Regions from separate parts of the Streptomyces anthophorae genome, predicted to be linked through region 1. Evidence: riboswitches for the same ligand, from Rfam matches in the RefSeq annotation. Region 1 holds a riboswitch; each other region holds the start of a gene.

Region 1 (3,596 bases):
CTCGGCATCGTCTACGTGAAGCGGGACGACGAGGAGGGGGCGAAGGCGGAGAAGGGCCTGTTCATCGCCGTCGGCGCGCTCACCGTCGCCAACATCTTCATCGCGGTGCTCTGGACCTGAGCGACCGCGCAGGCCGCACACGTGGAAGGGCCCGGCAGGGGACGTACCTGCCGGGCCCTTCCGCGTACGTACGTCAGGCCGGCCGCACCACGCTGTGGATCGAGGACGTGCCGTCGTAGTAGATCGACTCCTCGCGCACGACCGCGCCCGGCTTCGGCGCGTGCACCATCATGCCGCCGCCCATGTACATGCCCACGTGGCTGATGTCGTCATAGAAGAACACCAGGTCACCGGGTTGGATGTCGGAGAGCGGCACCGTCTTGCCGATCTCGACCTGGTCCCAGGTCGTCCGCGGCAGCGAGATCCCGGCGGACTTCCACGCCGCCTGCGTCAGGCCCGAGCAGTCGTACGAGTCCGGCCCCGTGGCGCCCCACACGTACGGCTTGCCCTCCTGCGCCTTGGCGAACGCGAGCGCCTGCGCGGCCTTCGTGGCGTACGAGGCGTCCGACGAGCCGGAGGAGGACCCCGAGGAGCCGGAAGAGGAACCGGAGGACGAGCCGGACGACTGCTCCCGCTCCTTCGCCGCCTCGGCCGCCTTCCGCTTCGCCGCCTCCGCGGCCCTCTGCTTCTCGGCCAGCTCCGCCGCCTTCTTGCGGGCGGCCTCCTCCTTGGCCTTCTCGATCGCCGCGAGCCGCGCCTTCTCCTCGGCGGTCAGCTTGGACAGCAGCTCCCGCGCGTCGGAGAGCTTCGTCTGCACGGTCTCCTTCGTCGACCTCAGCTCGGTCTGCGACTCGGTGAGGTCCTGGAGGCTCGACTGCGCCTCGGTGCGCTTCTTCGCGGTCTCGCGCGTCTGCTTCTGATAGTCGTCGATCGACTTCTTCTGCTCGTCGGTCAGCCGGCTCATCAGCTGGCGCTGCGAGAAGTAGTCCTCCGGGTCGTCCGCGAGGAACATGGTCGCGGTGTCGCTCACGCTGCCCGAGCGGTACTGCTCGGCGGCGTATCTGCCGAGCTTCTGGCGGGCCGTGTTCATCTCCTCGGTGCGCTGCGCGACATCGTCGAGGAGCTTGTCCACCTGCTGCTTCTTGGCGTCGGTCCGTTCCTTCGCCCCGTTGTACTTCTGGGTGGCGACCTCGGCCTGCCGGTAGAGGGTGTCGACCTTCTTCTGCACCTCTTCGAGGCGCGGCTTGGACGACGGCTGCGTCGGCGCGGCCTGCGCCGTCTGGGAGAGCAGTGCCACGGAGGTGAGGGCGGCGGTGGTGATACCGATCGCGGGGGTCGTGCGAAGGCCGCCGGTCATCCGGGAACGGCTGCGGGGCTTGCGGTGCGACGCCAAGGCAGGCGACTCCTTCCGTCGTCCGCCTACCGGGTTAGCTGTCGGGTTCGGGCGTGGAAGGCTGCCCTACGGTCGGCTGACCGATTCACCCCAAGGTCGGTTGGGTCCCCGGTTCCCTGCCTTACGGCGTACGGGACTCGGCGGGGGCTGCCCGCTCGCCGCGACATTCGCGGACGGGGGGACGGACTGCCCGGCTGCACCGTAGCCAACTCGTGTGGCTGCTGTGAAGGTTGATGTTCGATATGCCCGATACATTTTCGTGATCTGCCCTCTGGCGGGGCCTCGGGGTTCCGGGCGGGGCCTTGGAGTTCCGAAGGCAGCCACGGGTTGTCAGTGGGGCGGCCTAGACTCGTAGAGCGATGAGCAGCCTCTTTGACGACAGCTTCCTGACCGGCCTCCAGAAGGGTGCGGAGGAACCCCCGCCGCCGCCCCCGGACCCCGAGTACGACGACGGGGCCCCGGAGCCGATGCCGGACGACCTGTTCGGCGGGAACCCCGGCATGCCCGTGGACAGGGACACGCACTACCGGGACGGCGCCCCGCGCCCGGTCCTCGACCCGGCCTCCCTCCTGGAGGGGTTGAACGAGAACCAGCGCGCGGCCGTGGTGCACGGCGGCTCCCCCCTGCTCATCGTCGCCGGCGCCGGATCCGGCAAGACCCGCGTCCTCACGCACCGCATCGCCTACCTGCTCGCCCAGCGCGGCGTGCACCCCGGCCAGATCCTCGCGATCACGTTCACGAACAAGGCCGCGGGCGAGATGAAGGAGCGCGTCGAGGATCTGGTGGGCCCGCGCGCCAACGCGATGTGGGTCTCCACGTTCCACAGCGCCTGCGTCCGCATCCTGCGCCGGGAGAGCAAGAAGCTGGGCTTCACGTCCTCCTTCTCGATCTACGACGCCGCCGACAGCAAGCGGCTCATGGCGCTCGTCTGCCGCGACCTGGACCTCGACCCGAAGAAGTTCCCGCCGAAGTCCTTCAGCGCCAAGATCAGCAACCTCAAGAACGAGCTGATCGACGAGGAGGACTTCGCGGCGACCGCGGCCGACGGCTTCGAGAAGACCCTCGCCCAGGCCTACGCGATGTACCAGGCCCGCCTCCGCGAGGCGAACGCGCTGGACTTCGACGACCTGATCATGACGACGGTGAACCTGCTGCGCGCGTTCCCTGACGTCGCCGAGCACTACCGCCGCCGCTTCCGCCATGTCCTCGTCGACGAGTACCAGGACACGAACCACGCGCAGTACGCGCTGGTCAGGGAACTGGTCGGCCCCACCGATGGCGAGGGCGCCGACCCGGCCGAGCTGTGCGTCGTGGGTGACGCGGACCAGTCGATCTACGCGTTCCGCGGCGCCACGATCCGCAACATCCTTCAGTTCGAAGAGGACTACACGAACGCGACGACGATCATGCTGGAGCAGAACTACCGCTCCACGCAGACGATCCTCAGCGCGGCGAACGCGGTGATCGAGCGCAACGAGTCGCGCCGCCCCAAGAACCTGTGGACGAACGAGGGCCCCGGCGCCCAGATCACGGGCTATGTCGCGGACACCGAGCACGACGAGGCGCAGTTCATCGCCGACGAGATCGACCGGCTCACGGACGCGGGCGACGCGCTCGCGGGTGACGTCGCGGTCTTCTACCGGACGAACGCGCAGTCCCGTGTCTTCGAAGAGATCTTCATCAGGACCGGCCTGCCCTACAAGGTCGTCGGCGGCGTCCGCTTCTACGAGCGCAAGGAGGTCAGGGACGTCCTGGCCTACCTGCGGGTGCTCTCCAACCCCGAGGACTCGGTGCCGCTGCGCCGCATCCTCAACGTCCCCAAGCGCGGCATCGGCGACCGCGCCGAAGCGATGATCGACGCGCTCTCCCAGCGCGAGAAGATCTCCTTCCCGCAGGCGCTGCGCCGCGTCGACGAGGCGTACGGGATGGCGGCCCGCTCGGCGAACGCCGTGAAGCGGTTCAACACGCTGATGGAGGACCTCCGCACGGTCGTGGAGTCGGGCGCGGGCCCGGCCACGGTCCTCGAGGCGATCCTGGAGCGCACCGGATACCTCGCCGAGCTCCAGGCCTCCACCGATCCGCAGGACGAGACCCGGATCGAGAACCTTCAGGAACTCGCCGCCGTGGCCCTGGAATTCGAGCAGGAGGCGGGAGAGGAGGGCGAGTCCGAGACGGGCGGCGGAGGGCTCTCCGACTTCCTGGA
Region 2 (3,596 bases), 550 kb from region 1:
GTGGGGCAGCGAACAGGAGGCACCGGCGGGAGACGGAGGAGGCACGGCTCCGACACCGTGGGCACCCGCCTCTTCCTGCGACTGCTGCCCCTGTTTCTCGTCCTCGGCGGCGCGGTCTACGAGTACGTCACCCCCAGCGGCTTCCCCGGCGCCCCTCTGTTCAGCGCGGCGCCGCTGGTGGCCGCCCCGTTCTTCTCGCTCGGCGCGACGGCCCTGGTCGGCGCGGTGTCGATCGGCGCGATCGTCGCGGTGCACCTGCGCTTCACGGACCACCTCGACTCCGTGTTCGTCACCGAGATAGTCACCGTGGCCACGGTCTGCCTGCTGGCCTGTGTGCTCAACCGGATCGTGTACCGCAGCTACGAGCAGCTGGCCTCCGCCCGCGAGATCGCCCAGGCCGCGCAGCTGGCGGTGCTGCCCGAGCCGGCCCGGCGGCTCGGCGGCCTCACCATCGCGGCGCGCTACGAGGCGGCGCAGGCCGACGCGTTCATCGGCGGTGACCTGTACGCGGTGCAGGACACCCCGCACGGCATCCGGATCATCGTCGGTGACGTGCGCGGCAAGGGGCTCGGCGCGGTCGCGGCGGTCGCCGTCGTCATCGGGGCGTTCCGGGAGGCCGCCGAGCAGGAGGGCTCCCTGGAGGCGGTCGCCCAGCGCCTGGAGCGGGCCCTGGCCCGTGAGGGCGGCCGGCGCCGCGGCATCGACGACTTCGAGGGCTTCACCACCGCGGTGCTCGTCGAGATCCCGCACGGCGTCGAGCTCGTCCGCGTCCTCAACCGCGGCCACCCCAGCCCGCTGATGCTGCTCGGCGACGGCGCCGTGCGCGAGGTGAGCCCGTGCCAGGCGGCGCTGCCGCTCGGCATGAGCGAACTCGGCAGCTGGCCCGACCGGGCCGTCGAGACGGCGTTCCCGTCCGCGGCCACGCTGCTGCTCTACACCGACGGGCTCTCCGAGGCGCGCGACGCGAGCGGCCGGTTCTACGATCCGGCGGCGCGGCTGTCCGGCCGCCTCTTCCCGGGGCCCGAGGAACTGCTCGCGGCCCTCGCCGCCGAGGTGCGCGCGCACACCGGCAACGGGACGACGGACGACATGGCGCTGCTCGCCGTGCGGCGGACCTGAGGTCCTTGATCGTTTGTTACCCGAGGTAGCCGACCGTAGTCGAACGGCGTCGCTCCGCATAACAATTGACGTACCGTCAGAAGGTTGAGTTCGTTGAATGTGGGGACGGTGTGACGCCAACTCGCCCTGATTCGCCCGCCGGTGTCACGAAAAGTCCTGGCCAGAGTCGTGAACGATCAGTGGGAAGCGCTTGGAATTACTGTCTGCTGTCTATTAACGTTCGATAACGCAGCGCGGTCGTCCCAGCCGTCACAAGAGATGGCTCCGTGCGCACACGCCTAATCCCGCAAGGGAGCCGGGGAACCACCAACTTGGGGTGAATCGGACACCTTTGGTGTTCGTAGGAGACCTTCCTGCTCCGAACCCGTCAGCTAACCCGGTAGGCGAGAAGGAAGGAAAGGAGAGCGCCCCCGTGGCGTCGAACCGGCCTGCCCCCGACTTCTTCTACGGCCCCGAAGACGACTTCGGCGTCGAGCAGGAGACCTGGGAGGAGTGGAATCCCACCGAGGAGTCCCTCGCTCCCGTCCGCGGCAGGCATCGCGTAGCCCGCCGCCGTGGTGGATTCGCCCGCAGCTCCACTGTTCTCGGCGTCGGCGTGGTCGCCGCCGTCGGTGCGGGCGGCATCGCCACCGCACAGGGCGGCAAGCCGCCGGTCCACATCTCGATGCCCGACCTCTCCGCGGTCAAGGACTCGCTGCCCGAGGCCAAGTCGCTGCCGGGCGTGGGCTCGCTGATATCCGACGGTTCGGACTCCGGTTCCGACTCCGGCGCCGCGGCCTCCCCGCTGAGCGGCGCCGGAATCACCCAGGCCGAGGCCGCCGAAGGACGGACCGGCGCCGGCGAGGCGCTGCGGGCCCGCATCATGCAGCAGGCCGAGACGCAGCAGGACGCGGCCGACGCCTCCGCGAAGCAGGCCGCCGAAGAAGCCGCCGCCAAGCAGGCGGCCGAGGAGGCCGCCGCCAAGCAGGACGCGGCCAAGGCCAAGGAGATCGCCGCGCAGAAGAAGGCCGAGGAGGAGGCCCGCCGCAAGGCCGAGGCCGAGCGCCTGCGCAAGCTGGCCGCCAGCTTCAAGCTCCCGGTCGCCTCGTACACGCTCTCCGGCACCTTCGGTCAGCCCGGCTCCATGTGGTCCTCCGGGTACCACACGGGCCTCGACTTCGCCGCCTCCACCGGCACGCCGATCCGCGCCATCCACGGCGGCACGGTCACGGAGGCCGGCTGGGCGGGCGCGTACGGCTACCGCACGGTGCTCACGCTCGACGACGGCACCGAACTGTGGTTCTGCCACCAGTCCTCGCTCAATGTCAGCGCGGGCCAGAAGGTCTCCACCGGCGATGTCATCGGCCGCGTGGGCGCCACGGGCAATGTCACCGGGCCGCACCTCCACCTGGAGGTCCACCCCGACGGGCAGTCCACCGGTGTCGACCCGGCGACCTGGCTGCGCGACAAGGGCCTCACCCCCTGAGAACGCGTGAACCCCGGCGGTCCTGGCGCTGACCCCCCGACGCCAGGACCGCCGGTTTGCCCGTTCTTGGGGCAATTTCCGGCGGGATCGTGGAATACCGTATTCCGTGCGGGCGTTGAGACGGAGCATGACTTCCTCCTCTCCCTCGCTGCGCAAGCTCGGCACCTCCGACCTCGAGGTCTTCCCGCTCTCCCTGGGCGGCAACGTGTTCGGCTGGACCGCCGACGAGGCCACGTCCTTCGAGGTGCTCGACGCGTACGTCGCCGCGGGCGGCAACTTCATCGACACCGCCGATGTGTACTCGGCCTGGGTGGACGGCAACCGGGGCGGTGAGTCGGAGACCGTCATCGGCAAGTGGCTCGCCTCGCGCGGGCGCCGCGACGACGTCGTCATCGCCACCAAGGGCAGCCAGCACCCCGAGTTCCAGGGCCTGTCCGCCGCCAACATCAAGGCCGCGGCCGACGCCTCCCTGAAGCGCCTGGGCACGGACCACATCGACCTGTACTACACGCACTACGACAAGCCCGAGGTCCCGGTCGAGGAGATCATCGGCGCCCTCGACGAGCTGGTGAAGGCGGGCAAGGTGCGGCACATCGCCGCGTCGAACATCTCCGCCGAGCGCCTCCAGGAGTCCCTCGACTTCTCCGACCGCGAGGGCCTCGCCCGTTACGTCGCGCTCCAGCCGCACTACAACCTCGTCTCGCGCGACACGTACGAGGGCGAACTCCAGGACGTCGCCGCCCGCGCGGGCCTCGGGGCCGTGCCCTACTACGCGCTCGCGTCCGGCTTCCTGACCGGGAAGTACCGGCCGGGCGTCGCCGTCGACAGCGCGCGGGCCGCCGGTGCGGGCAAGCACCTGGAGACCGAGCGCGGGCGCAACGTGCTGACCGCCCTCGACGAGATCGCGCAGGCCCACGACGCCGAGATCGCCACGGTCGCCCTCGCCTGGCTCGCCGCGCAGCCCACCGTGACGGCGCCGATCGCGTCCGCGCGGATCGTCGAGCAGCTCCCG
Region 3 (3,596 bases), 1.5 Mb from region 1:
GACTCCGCGCCGATCGGGGCGATCATGAACTCCTGGATGTCGACGTTGGAGTCGGCGTGCGACCCACCGTTCAGGATGTTCATCATCGGCACCGGGAGAAGGTGCGCGTTCGGACCGCCGAGGTAGCGGAAGAGCGGCAGGTCGGACGCCTCGGAAGCGGCGTGCGCGACGGCGAGCGAGACGCCGAGGATGGCGTTGGCGCCGAGCGAGCCCTTGTTGTCGGTGGCGTCCAGGTCGAACATCGCCTGGTCGATCAGGCGCTGCTCGGTGGCGTCGTACCCGACGAGCTCCGGGCCGATCTGCTCGATGACGGCGAGGACGGCCTTCTCGACGCCCTTGCCCTGGTAACGGTTCGGGTCACCGTCGCGGAGTTCGATGGCCTCGAAGGCACCGGTGGAGGCACCCGACGGGACGGCCGCGCGGCCGGTGCTCCCGTCGTCGAGGCCGACCTCGACCTCGACCGTGGGGTTGCCTCGGGAGTCCAGGATTTCCCGGGCTACGACGACGTCGATGGACGGCACGAGCATCTCCTTCTGGGATGTGACGCAGGCTATGCGGGCGGCTGCATGGATACGTGGTCCCGCACCCCTGAGCGTAACCGGCTCGCGGGCATCGGCCATCCGAACGCCCGTCTCGTGGACAACGCCCACAGCGAAATGTTCCTTAACGGAACAAAAACAGCGACCCCCGGCCCGGCTGAGCGGGACGGAGGTCGCCGAAGTGAGCGGCCCGTGGGGACGGGGTGCGGCGGGGCTCGGCGTCCGCCGATGCCGAGCCCGTGCCTGATGGCCTGGGAGGGCCTGGGGCCCTGTGCGGACCGGTGGTCCTGTGCGGACCGGACGTCTTAGCTGAGGTGCAGCTGCTGACCCGGGTAGATCAGGTCGGCGTCCTTGACGATGTCCTTGTTCTTCTCGAACAGCTGCTGCCAGGACGTGCCGTGCGCCTCGGCGATCTTGCTGAGGGTGTCGCCGGACTCGACCTTGTACTCGCCGTCGCCCTTCTCGACCTTCTTGCCGGTCGGGGTGGTGACGGTGTCCTGCTTCGGGGCGGCCTGCTTGGGAGCCTCCTGCTTCGGGGCCTCCTGCTGCGGCTGCTGACGCTGCTCGGAACGGTCGGCGCGCTGCTGGGTCTCCTGCTTCGGAGCCTGCTGCGCGGACGAGTCGTCGCCGCCACCCTCGTTCGGGGTGGAGGACAGGCCCGAGCCGCAGTTCGGCCAGGCACCGCTGCCCTGGGAGGCGAGAACCTTCTCGCCGACGGCTATCTGCTGCGCCTTGGACGCCTGGTCGGCGGTGGAGGCGTACTGGTCGCCGCCGTAGGCGGACCAGGTGGAGGACGAGAACTGGAGACCGCCGTAGAAACCGTTGCCGGTGTTGGTGGACCAGTTGCCACCGGACTCGCACTGCGCGACCTGGTCCCACTCGGAGGTGGTGGCGGCGGAGGCGGAGGTCGCACCCATCAGCGGCACGGCGACGGCGGCAGCGGCGACGCCGCCGAGCGTGGCGACGCGGACGGCCTTGGACGGGCGGCGGTGCTTGTTCTTGCCGGAAAACAGCATGGAGATCTCTCCTCACCGACGCCTGCGAGGTGAGCTGTCGGGTTCGGGCCAGTGAGTGCCCGGCAGACGCATCCTTGTGCGCTGCTTAACCCCAAGCCCGTCCGGTCTCCCGGAAGGGCGCTTACCTGGGTCCCCCGCTCCTGCCTACGGCGCTTACGCGACGACTGTTCCCGTACGGACGTTGGCAGGATTCGGCGTGACATCCGTCGGGGCCCGCTGAAGCGAGCGGTCACGAACGTAAGCGGTCGATCCGCCCGATTTCAAAGTCGATCAGGGGCTTTGAGACCCATGTCTCACTCGATCGACACCGGACAAAGCCCCCTCAACCGGCCGGAACCCCAGCTACCTTTTGTCCGATCCGTCCCCAAGATCCAGGCTCTGACCAGGAAGGATGAGGTCTGGGTCGGTACCGACCGTCTCCTTGTTCCGCTCGTAGAGCGCGTCCCAGCCGCCGTGCACGTCCTGGGCCTTCGCGATGTCCCAGAGGTTGTCGCCGGCGTGCACCTCGTACGTGCCTCCGTCGCGCTTGTCGTCGCGCGAGGCGTGCCGTCCCTCTCCCCCACGGGAGCCGGAACCGTCGTCGTCGGCGCGGTCGCCGCGGTGGCGGCCGGACGTGGCGTCGCCCGAGGCCTCACCGGAGGGCGGGGCGGACGGCGAGGCCGTCTCGGCGGGGGCGTCGTCAGAAGGCGCGTGGGACTTGTCACTTGAGGGGGTCGGGGAGTCCTCGGCCTTGCTACCGGAGGTATCCCCCGACACGTGGGAGTCGTCGGCCTCGTCGTGACCCTTGTCTCCCGAATCGGCCGCATCAGCCCCATCGGCCGCATCGGCCGATGCGGTCGGATCGGTCGAATCCGTGGAGCCCGCCTTGCCCGCGTCCTCGTCCGACGCGCTGTCGGCGTCGGTGTCGGACGACCCGGAGGGCTGCGCCGACGGCGACGCGGACACGCCCGGGTCGACGTCCGCCGATCCGTCCTCCTTGGTGAGGTCCGAGGTGAGCGAGCACATCGGCCAGGCACTCGGCCCCTTGTCGTCGAGAACCTTCTCGGCGACGGCTATCTGCTGCGAGCGGCTGGCCTGGTCGGCGCGCGGGGCGTAGTCGAGCCCCCCGAACTCCTCCCATCTCTCCTGCGTGAACTGGAGGCCGCCGTAGTAGCCGTTACCGGCGTCCAGGCTCCACTGGCCGCCGCTCTCGCACTCGGCGAGCTTGTCCCACGCCTGCGTGGTCGCGGCACTCGCGCCGCTCGCGGCGAACAGCGGGATCGCGATGGCGCTGCCGGTGACTCCGGCGGCGACGACGAGAGCAGGTGCCTGACGGGGGCGACGGTGACGACCGTTCCCGGAGAGCATGCGTTTGCCTTTCGCGAGACTGATGCTGCTACGCGCGACGGGTGGTGCAAGTGGTGCGAGTTGTGCATGTGTCGCGATGATCCGTGAACGTAGCGGCACTCGAACGCCTGTCACAAGTCGATGCAGCGTAGATCACGTGAAAGTCACATTGTTGACGGGCCGTCAGTTCCGACCGGATTCTGACGCGGGGTGAACTCCACCGGGAGCGTGCGCAGTCCGCGCATGATGAGCCCGCCGCGCCACCGCAAATCGGTCGGTTCCACCGCAAGTCGCAGGTCCGGAAGGCGGGTCAGGAGCGTGCCGAGGGCGGCCTGTCCCTCCAGGCGGGCGAGCGGAGCGCCGAGGCAGTAGTGGATGCCGTGCCCGTAGCCGAGGTGCTGGTTGTCGCGGCGGGAGAGGTCGAGGGTGTCGGGCTCGCTGAAGCGCGCCGGGTCGCGGTCGGCGGCGGCGAGCACGACGAGGACCGGGTCTCCGGCGCCGATCTCCTGGCCGCCGATGGTGAGCGGCTCCCGGGCGAACCGCCAGGTGGCCATCTCCACCGGCCCGTCGAAGCGCAGCAGTTCCTCGATCCCGGTCTCCAGCAGGCCCGTCTCCCCCGCCGCGATCGACTCCTGAAGCCGCTCCCTCTGGTCGGGGTGGGTGAGCAGGGCGTACGTGCCGTTGCCGATCAGGTTCACGGTCGTCTCGAAGCCGG

The links. A riboswitch is a leader RNA that binds a small molecule or an ion and turns the genes downstream of it on or off. The one in region 1 is predicted to bind cyclic di-AMP.
Region 2: linked by a shared signal. The riboswitch ahead of ACNYS0_RS19520 (M23 family metallopeptidase) and the one ahead of ACNYS0_RS16900 (C40 family peptidase) in region 1 are both predicted to bind cyclic di-AMP.
Region 3: linked by a shared signal. The riboswitch ahead of ACNYS0_RS24415 (transglycosylase family protein) and the one ahead of ACNYS0_RS16900 (C40 family peptidase) in region 1 are both predicted to bind cyclic di-AMP.

Annotation. Positions count from the first base shown of each region.
Region 1 covers NZ_JBLWQQ010000001.1:3,794,534-3,798,129, reverse strand. The annotation lists gene ACNYS0_RS16905 (hypothetical protein) at 1-120, shown strand, start outside; gene ACNYS0_RS16900 (C40 family peptidase) at 194-1,393, opposite strand; cyclic di-AMP (ydaO/yuaA leader) riboswitch at 1,402-1,546, opposite strand; gene pcrA (DNA helicase PcrA) at 1,753-3,596, shown strand, end outside.
Region 2 covers NZ_JBLWQQ010000001.1:4,344,931-4,348,526, reverse strand. The annotation lists gene ACNYS0_RS19525 (PP2C family protein-serine/threonine phosphatase) at 1-1,119, shown strand; cyclic di-AMP (ydaO/yuaA leader) riboswitch at 1,385-1,520, shown strand; gene ACNYS0_RS19520 (M23 family metallopeptidase) at 1,532-2,584, shown strand; gene ACNYS0_RS19515 (aldo/keto reductase) at 2,712-3,596, shown strand, end outside.
Region 3 covers NZ_JBLWQQ010000001.1:5,343,179-5,346,774, reverse strand. The annotation lists gene eno (phosphopyruvate hydratase) at 1-521, opposite strand, end outside; gene ACNYS0_RS24415 (transglycosylase family protein) at 845-1,555, opposite strand; cyclic di-AMP (ydaO/yuaA leader) riboswitch at 1,560-1,717, opposite strand; gene ACNYS0_RS24410 (transglycosylase family protein) at 1,898-2,902, opposite strand; gene ACNYS0_RS24405 (cytochrome P450 family protein) at 3,046-3,596, opposite strand, start outside.